Regions from separate parts of the Pseudoalteromonas sp. Ld20 genome, predicted to be linked through region 2. Evidence: predicted binding sites of a transcription regulator. Region 2 holds the regulator's gene; each other region holds the start of a gene.
The links. Region 2 encodes MetJ, which represses methionine synthesis genes. Its sites were predicted from a motif close to TAGACGTCTAGACGTCTA; they were not measured.
Positions count from the first base shown of each region.

Region 1 (3,290 bases), on a different contig from region 2:
GCAATTGATTTTTGACGTGCTTTTTCAGATTTCTGCTCTTGTTGTAAGCGGGCATCTTTTTGCTCAAGCCACGATGAGTAGTTACCTTCCCATGGAATACCTTCACCACGGTCAAGCTCTAAAATCCAACCTGCTACATTATCAAGGAAGTAACGGTCATGCGTTACCGCCACAACTGTGCCTTCGTAATCATGTAAGAAGCGCTCAAGCCACGCGACAGATTCTGCATCCAAGTGGTTAGTTGGTTCATCGAGGATAAGCATATCTGGTTTTTCAAGTAATAGGCGACAAATAGCAACACGACGACGCTCACCACCAGATAGAAACTCAATTTTAGCATCCCATTCAGGTAAACGTAGCGCATCAGCAGCACGCTCTAATACGTTATCAATGTTATGACCATCGTGAGTTTGAATGATTGCTTCAAGCTCACCTTGCTCTTTAGCTAGAGCATCAAAGTCAGCACCTTCCATTGCATATTCGTTATATACTTCATCAAGGCGGTTTAGCGCGTTTTTAACTTCGCTTACTGCTTCTTCAACAATTTCACGTACTGTTTTGCTTTCATCTAAAATAGGCTCTTGCGGTAGGTAACCAATTTTAGTGCCCGGTTGAGGGTATGCTTCACCTTCAAATTCTTGGTCAAGGCCTGCCATAATACGTAGTAACGTTGATTTACCAGAACCGTTTAAACCAAGTACGCCAATTTTTGCGCCAGGGAAAAAATGCAAAGAAATATCTTTTAAAATAGTGCGCTTAGGCGGCACAACTTTAGATACTCGACTCATCGAGAATATAAATTTATCAGGTAAAACCATGGAAGGAGCCTTCAAATAAGAATAAAATTTTTAATGCTCTATTGTAGAGTCTCAATGGCTAAACAGTCAACGCATCAGCACGTTAATTAGCAAGCAATACACCTACGCCAATAAGCGCAAGTAGGCCGCCAAGTAGCATTTTATTGGTAACAGGCTCACGCTTAAAAAAACCAATACTCATTACAATCAATGGGGCGGTAGCAAAAATGGTCTGTGCTATCGCAGGATCGGTGTATTTTACGGCGCCGAGTTGCAGCCACAAACCTAAAAAAGTACCTAAAAATACAGCAACAAAAAACCAGTGTTTACCGCTAATCCCTTTTAATGTGAGTGCTTGTTTAAAATCACTGCTTTTAAACATTGCAACCACTAATGCAACAGTAAGTGTCCCCGATGCAAGCCTAATTAATGCAGCCCATAAGCTGCTCATCTCTTCGTTATTAAGCGCTCCTTTTGACATTACCATTCCAAGGGCTTGGCATATTGCGGCAGCAAGTGCGCACAAAACACCAACGCGATAATGTTTATTATCAACACTTGGCAGTCCTTTTGCGGGCTTAATCGCAATTACAACACCCACACTGGTTAATGCAATACCAAACCAAGCAAAGGCTGATAAGTAATGGCTTAACAGAATAATATTAAAAATACCAACCAAGGCCGGGGCTAATGACTCAATAACTAATGTACGCGCTGGGCCTATATTACGTAGAGCTGCAAAATAAGCGCTGTCACCAATAGCAATACCAATAACTCCGCCCGCAATGAGCCACAGCCAGCTGGTAATTTGGGTTGGTATAGCAAAATCTTGAGTAATGACAAGTGTAACTAGCATCAATGCACTCGCGAGCACACCTTTACTAATATTTAATTGCATTGGGGTTAAGTGATGACTAAAACCTTTATATAAAATAGTTGATAGCGCCCACACCAGTGCCGCAAGTATTGCTAATAACTCACCTAAACCAAGCCAATCAAACACAATTTCACCTTGTAGTTAAATTAAGAAGGGCATTATGGCGAGCTTGTTTAAGAATGCAAAAAATTGTTTAATTAAACTCATTTGGACATCTAAACATCTAGAGGTTGAAATTTCCAGCTATCCGTTCATAATTAGCCATTGGTTAAAAATACCTTGGAGATGAGTATGCCTATTACCGTTAAAGATGAATTGCCCGCAATTGCGAAGTTACGCCAAGAGAACGTATTCGTAATGCCAAAAAGTCGTGCGAAAACACAAGAAATTCGCCCTATGCGCTTGGCTATTTTAAACTTAATGCCTAATAAGGTTGAAACCGAGGTACAATTTATTCGTTTACTTGCCAATTCGCCTTTGCAAGTTAATGTAGAGCTATTACGCTTAGATACCCATCGTAGTAAAAATACCTCAGAGCAGCATTTAGATACTTTTTATCGTTATTTCTCTGAAGTGAAAGACAGTAACTACGATGCATTATTAATTACTGGTGCGCCATTAGCGCATTTAGAATACGACGACGTAGCCTACTGGGATGAACTAAAAGTGATTTTAGACTGGGCAGAGCAGCATGTAACGTCAACGTTATTTTCGTGTTGGGCGGCCCATGCGGGTTTATTCCATCATCATAATTTAAAGCGTGAACTTAAAGAAAATAAACTGTGTGGCGTGTTTACTCATAAATGCTTTTTTGAACATGGCGCACTTACGCGCGGTTTTGATGACACCTTTGTAGTGCCACATTCTCGTTATGGCCACATCGACATTGAAAAAATAAATGCGTGTGATGATTTAGTCGTGCTGGCAGGTTCAGAGCAAGTAGGCGCTTACTTAATAAAAAATAAATCAGGTAGCCAAGTTTACCTAACAGGCCACCCTGAATATGATGCACATACATTAAAGGGCGAATATCAACGTGATTTAGCAAAAAGCCCTGATGCGCCGATGCCAGAAAATTATTTTCCAGATAACAACCCAGATAACGAACCGTCGAAAACCTGGCAAAGTCATGCTTTTTTGCTTTTTTCGAACTGGTTAAATTATTATGTGTATCAAACCACACCCTATGATATTAATTTAGTTAGCCAAGACGTAAGGACTAACAACTATGCCGAATAATTTAGAAAACAAAAGTGCCGAGTTAATTGACGCGCTAAAGCAGCGTATTTTAATTCTTGATGGTGCAATGGGCACGATGATCCAAGAACATAAACTCGAAGAAGAAGACTACCGTGGTGAGCGCTTTAAAGACTGGCATGTATTAATTAAAGGCAATAATGACTTATTAAGCCTTACGCAGCCAAAAATTATTGGTGATATTCACCGTGGTTTTTTAAGTGCGGGCGCCGATATTATCGAAACCAACACTTTTAACTCGACCACTATCTCAATGGAAGATTACGACATGGCCAGCATCAGCCGTGAAGTAAATTTAGAGTCTGCAAAATTGGCACGCAGTATTTGTGATGAATTTACAGCTAAAAACCCAGCAAAAC
Region 1 covers NZ_JBISHB010000043.1:124,052-127,341, reverse strand. The annotation lists gene ettA (energy-dependent translational throttle protein EttA) at 1-818, opposite strand, end outside; gene ACJJVX_RS17675 (DMT family transporter) at 901-1,800, opposite strand; gene metA (homoserine O-succinyltransferase) at 1,966-2,913, shown strand; gene ACJJVX_RS17665 (homocysteine S-methyltransferase family protein) at 2,903-3,290, shown strand, end outside.
Region 1: metA (homoserine O-succinyltransferase) is a predicted target of MetJ. The motif match lies at 1,883-1,900, and genes of this name have one in related genera.

Region 2 (3,290 bases):
GCTAAAATAATATTTGCTACGGCTTGATAACGCTCCGCGGAGCTTAAGCTTGAACCGCCAAATTTATGAACTATATTTACCATTTTCTATTACCACAAAGCCGTATGTGCAGGCGTTAATTTGAATGAATTTGTTTGCTCTGTACTTTGCTGCGTCGAGTTACTCTTAGTAGTCGTCGAACTACAATTACCTTGGCCTGGCTTAACTTTGTTAAACACACGTTCTAAATCAGCAACTAAGTCTTTTACATCTTCAATACCCACCGAAATTCTGATCAACGTATCACCCACACCCGCCTCTAAGCGAGCTGTTGCATCCATACCAGCATGAGTCATCGTTGCAGGGTGACATATTAGGCTTTCTACACCGCCTAACGATTCCGCTAAACTGAATTCTTCTAGGCTCGTTAAAAATGCTGCTGCATCATTTACATCACCAGCAATATCAAAACTTACCATGCCACCAAAACCACGTTGTTGTTGTTTTGCTAACTGATGTTGTGGATGAGATTCTAAACCAGGGTAATATACTTGGCTCACATAGGGTGAACTTTCTAAATATTGCGCAATGATAAAGGCATTTTCTTGGTGCTGACGTAAACGTACATTTAAAGTCCGCAGGCCACGTAATGTTAAATAACTATCAAATGGTGCACCTGTAATACCAATATTATTTGCCCACCAAGCAAGCTCGTCACCCAGCTCTTGTGTTGCTGCAATGACAGCGCCGCCAACAACATCGGAGTGGCCATTAATATATTTAGTGGTTGAATGCACAACAATATCAACACCAAATTCAATTGGGTTTTGTAAGGCCGGTGATAAAAACGTGTTATCTGCGCCAACTAAAGCGCCGCACTGCTTTGCAATTGTCGTAATCGCTTTAATATCAGTTAAACGTAAAATTGGGTTGCTTGGTGTTTCAATCCAAATTAGCTTAGGTTTAATCTCAAGTATTTTTTGATGGTTTTCAGCGTTTGTTAAATCTAGAACCACTAATTTTAATAAGCCGCGCTTTTCAAGCGAAGTAAACAAACGGTAGCTGCCGCCATAACAGTCATGTGGAATGACTAACGTATCATCACTATTTAGTAATTGTGTTGCTAAATGTACTGCCGCCATGCCGGTAGCAGTTATAATGCCTTTGGCACCGCCTTCAAGCTTTGCGAGTGTTTCGCCAAGTAGATCACGATTAGGATTACCGCTACGGCCATAATCATATTCGCGCTTAGTATCAAAATCGGCAAATGAATAGGTGGTCGATAGGTGGATAGGAGGCACAACAGCACCGTGATGTTTATCAGCATCAATGCCATTACGTACTGCGATTGTCGCTTTATTTTTTTTGCTCATACCGTCACCTATATTAACTGGATGTTTAGACGTCTAAAAGGTTAGATGATCAAATTTAAGAAGTCAAAACATTTATACCCCTAGATGGCTAAATAACTAGTATTTGACTATCTTTTTTAAAACGATAGAATTTCCGCATCTTTGCGCTACAAAATGGTCGCGCAAACAATTAACAACCTGAGGCAACGATACATCTTATGGCTAAATGGAATGGTGAATATATTCACCCATATGCAGAACACGGGAAAAAATCAGAACAAGTTAAGAAGATCACCGTTTCGATCCCGTTAAATGTATTAAAGGTTTTAACTGATGAGCGTACTCGCCGTCAAATTAATAACCTTAGACATGCAACAAATAGTGAATTACTTTGCGAAGCATTTTTACACGCATTTACTGGCCAACCATTGCCAAACGATGAAGACTTACGTAAAGATAATCCAGAAAAAGTACCAGAAGAAGTTAAAAAGATTATGCAAGAGATGGGTTTAGAAGTGCCTATCCTGAATGAAGACTGATCTTCACCTGTAAATAACGTGCACCTGTTTCAGGCAATGATTTGGATACAAAAAACCTCAATTCAGTGAATTGAGGTTTTTTATTGCCAAATAGTGCCTATTACGCCATATAGTTTTCAGGCATATCAATTTGTGCAACACCTGAATCAATAGCCGCTTGCGCCACTGCTTTTGCAATGCGCGGTAATAAACGCGGGTCCATTGGTTTAGGGATAATATACTGTGGTCCAAATTCAAGTTTATCAACACCTGCTGCTTTTAATACTTCAGCAGGCACTGGCTCTTTAGTAATACTGCGAATTGCCTCAACTGCGGCAATTTTCATTTCATCATTTATTTTGCTCGCACGTACGTCTAATGCACCACGAAAAATAAACGGGAAACACAACACGTTATTTACTTGATTTGGATAATCAGAACGACCCGTTGCCATAATCAAATCATCGCGCGCACCATGAGCAAGCGCAGGTGCAATTTCTGGATCTGGGTTTGAACATGCAAAAACAACTGGCCTATCAGCCATCAGCTTAAGATCTTCCGGTGCAAGCAGGTTTGGTCCTGATACACCAACAAATACATCAGCATCAGCAATAACATCTTGCAAAGTGCGCTTATCTGTATTGTTAGCAAACAACTGTTTATATTCATTTAAGTCATCACGACGCGTATGAATAACACCTTTACGATCAAGCATATAAATGTGCTCACGCAATGCGCCACACTTAATTAATAGCTCCATACATGCAACAGCGGCTGCACCGGCACCCAAACAAACGATAATCGCATCTTCAATGCTTTTACCCTGCACTTCAAGTGCGTTAATCATACCCGCAGCAGTCACAATAGCTGTACCGTGTTGATCATCATGAAACACTGGAATACTACAGCGCTCAATCAATGCTTTTTCAATTTCAAAACACTCTGGGGCTTTAATATCTTCTAGGTTGATACCACCAAAAGTATCAGCAATATTTGCAACGGTATTGATGAAATCTTCTGTGGTTGTGTGTTTTACTTCAATATCAATTGAGTCAAGGCCAGCAAAGCGTTTAAACAACAAAGCTTTGCCTTCCATAACTGGTTTTGAAGCAAGAGGTCCTAAATTACCTAGGCCTAAAATAGCAGTACCATTGGTAATTACTGCAACCATATTACCTTTGCCAGTATATTTATAAGCATTAGCTGGATCTGCGGCAATTTCACGCACAGGCTCAGCCACACCAGGGCTATAAGCTAGAGCGAGATCTTGTACGGTTTCTGCTGGCTTAGTAAGCTCAACACTGATTTTTCCTGGAACGGGGTGCGAATGGTAATGTAAAGCTTGTTCACGAAAGTCTGACATAACGCGATTTTATCCTGCAAGTAAGTTAAAAGTGAGAGTAAGCAGTTCTATTCTATAGTCTGTATCTTGGAACGATAC
Region 2 covers NZ_JBISHB010000044.1:120,130-123,419, forward strand. The annotation lists gene metL (bifunctional aspartate kinase/homoserine dehydrogenase II) at 1-83, opposite strand, end outside; gene metB (cystathionine gamma-synthase) at 90-1,352, opposite strand; gene metJ (met regulon transcriptional regulator MetJ) at 1,550-1,870, shown strand; gene ACJJVX_RS19625 (malic enzyme-like NAD(P)-binding protein) at 1,971-3,212, opposite strand.

Region 3 (3,290 bases), on a different contig from region 2:
TGTAGTGCAATACCATTCATAATGGCTGACATACCAAACTCGCGTACACCGTAGTAGATGTAGTTACCGCTGGCATCATTTGCTTCAAGGCCTTTAGAGCCTTTCCAAATTGTTAGGTTAGAGCCTGCTAAATCGGCAGATCCGCCCATAAATTCAGGCAGTAACGGGCCAAATGCGTTTAATGCATCTTGCGACGCTTTACGTGATGCTGGATTTGCTGGGTTTGCATCAAGCTGCTCAATGTAGGCTTGTGACTTTTCAGCCCAATCAGCTGGCAGTTCACTACGAGTACGACGTTTAAACTCAGCAGCAAGTTCTGGGTGTGCGCTTGCATACGCTGCAAATTTTTCATCCCAGCTTGCTTCTAGTTGCTTGCCTTTTTCTTTGCCATCCCACTCGCTGTAAATATCAGCTGGGATTTCAAATGCTTCACCAGTCCAACCAAGGAACTCGCGCGCGGCTTTGATCTCGTCTTCACCTAGTGGTGCACCGTGACAATCATGGCTACCTGATTTATTAGGTGAACCGTAGCCAATCACTGTTTTACAACAAATCAGTGTTGGTTTATCAGTGATGCTACGCGCTTCTTCGATTGCTGCGCGAATAGCATCTGAGTCATGGCCATCAACGCCGCTCACTACATGCCAGCCGTAGGCTTTAAAGCGTGCTGGGGTGTCGTCGCTAAACCAACCTTCAACTTCGCCATCAATTGAAATACCGTTGTCATCCCAAAATGCTACTAACTTACCAAGGCCTAATGTACCAGCAAGTGAACATGCTTCATGAGAAATACCTTCCATTAAGCAGCCATCGCCTAGGAATGTATAGGTATGGTGATCAACAATATCGTGACCTTCACGGTTAAATTGGGCAGCGAGTGCTTTTTCTGCAATCGCCATACCTACCGCGTTTGTGATCCCTTGACCAAGTGGGCCCGTAGTGGTTTCGATACCTGGCGCATAACCGTATTCTGGATGCCCTGGTGTTTTAGAATGCATTTGACGGAAGTTTTTAATTTCGTCAATTGGTAAATCATAACCACTTAAATGCAATAGAGAATAAATAAGCATTGAACCGTGGCCATTGGAAAGTATAAATCGATCTCTGTCTACCCACTCTGGATTTGTTGGATTGTGGTTTAGATAATCGCGCCATAGTACTTCTGCGATATCAGCCATGCCCATAGGGGCTCCAGGGTGACCAGATTTGGCCTGTTGTACTGCGTCCATTGATAAGACGCGAATAGCATTTGCAAGTTCTTTGCGAGACGGCATGAATTCTCCTACCTTTACTGTATTTGCGCTGATTTGTGTGTATGTAACTTTGAACGCCCATTCTTACTTATTCTGGGTGCTGTGTGCAATTAAAAATCCCTATAAATTATAGGTACAAAGGAGTTTTATTCAGAACTAAAAGTTATTAGTAATTTTTTTTAGACGTCTAGGCGTAAAAATACTATGCAACTATCGTTGTTTTAGATAAAATACGCCCCTTAATTTTTTAGCGCTCTTACCGACGTTTGTGAAGCGCAATATTTGTGAGCACAAAGACAATGGCAAAACATTTATTTACTTCTGAATCAGTTTCTGAAGGTCATCCGGATAAAATTGCGGATCAAATCTCTGACGCGGTACTTGATGCCATCTTAGAGCAAGATTCTCATGCACGTGTTGCGTGTGAAACTTACGTAAAGACTGGTATGGTTATGGTTGGTGGTGAAATCACTACTAGCGCATGGGTTGATATTGAAGAAATCACCCGTAAAACTGTACGTGAAATTGGCTACACTCATTCTGATATGGGTTTTGACGCTGATTCGTGTGCAATTTTAAACACTATCGGTAAGCAATCTCCTGATATCAACCAAGGTGTTGACCGTACAAGCCCTGAAGAACAAGGCGCTGGCGACCAAGGCCTAATGTTTGGTTACGCATGTAACGAAACAGAAGTACTTATGCCTGCACCAATCACTTACTCACACCGTTTAGTACAGCGCCAAGCGCAAGTACGTAAAAGCGGCGAGCTTAACTGGTTACGTCCAGATGCAAAATCTCAAGTTACCTTTGCATACGAAAATGGCAAACCTGTAGGCATTGATGCCGTTGTTCTTTCTACTCAGCACAGTGAAGATATTTCACAAAAAGATTTAGTAGAAGCGGTGATGGAAACTATCATCAAGCCAGTACTACCTGCTGAACTAATTACAAGTGCGACTAAGTTCTTTATCAACCCTACTGGCCGTTTTGTTATCGGTGGACCAATGGGCGACTGTGGTCTTACGGGCCGTAAAATCATCGTTGATACTTACGGCGGCATGGCTCGTCACGGCGGCGGTGCATTCTCTGGTAAAGATCCATCAAAAGTTGACCGTAGCGCGGCATACGCTGCACGCTACGTTGCTAAAAACATTGTTGCTGCTGGTCTTGCTGACAAGTGTGAGCTACAAGTGTCTTACGCAATTGGTGTTGCAGAGCCTACGTCTATCAGTGTTGAAACGTTTGGTACAAGTAAGCTTGAAGAGTCACGTTTAATCGAACTTATTCGTGAACATTTTGACCTACGCCCTTACGGCTTAATTCAAATGCTTGATCTTGAGCGCCCTATTTATCTACCAACAGCGGCTTACGGCCACTTTGGTCGTGATGAATTCCCATGGGAACGCACAGATAAAGCAGACGCACTTCGCGCAGCAGCTGGCCTATAATTTCAGCCTCTGTATGAATAAAAAAAGCGCCTTCTGGCGCTTTTTTTATACTCGTAAACTCTATCCATTTGTACTTAATGACTTTTACTATAATTTCATGATAATAAAGTTAATCTGATAAATAATTTAAATTTTTTATGCTGCTTTGGCGGTGCACTCACCGATTTTGCTAACGGTGTTATTGGACTGAAAATCTTTGCTTAATAACTTTTTCTCTAGCGTGAGCATAGTTAAAAGAGCACTTTTAAGGCCAACCTTATTACTTATCCAATGCGGTATAGCGCCACCGGGATCTGCATATATTTCATGAACGATCGTTAATTGTGGCAACCCTTGGACAACTTTTTCGCTTAAAAGCCAACTACCTTCTATTTCAGTAATGCGGATCATATTAGGCTGTTCATCAAAGTAATCCGGATATGCCGAAATTTTCAGCTCAGTGTCCGTATTGTTTAATCGCTTATAACAAGAATAACTCACCATATCGCGATCTGAGACAGGCCATGGTGAGTCTAATTGAGTGTACACGACAGTTTCTGAGGGGCTTAATCTTGCTAAAATTTTGACACTCTTAACATTTTCAATC
Region 3 covers NZ_JBISHB010000043.1:188,823-192,112, forward strand. The annotation lists gene tkt (transketolase) at 1-1,274, opposite strand, end outside; gene metK (methionine adenosyltransferase) at 1,553-2,704, shown strand; gene ACJJVX_RS17985 (START domain-containing protein) at 2,840-3,290, opposite strand, start outside.
Region 3: metK (methionine adenosyltransferase) is a predicted target of MetJ. The motif match lies at 1,434-1,451, and genes of this name have one in related genera.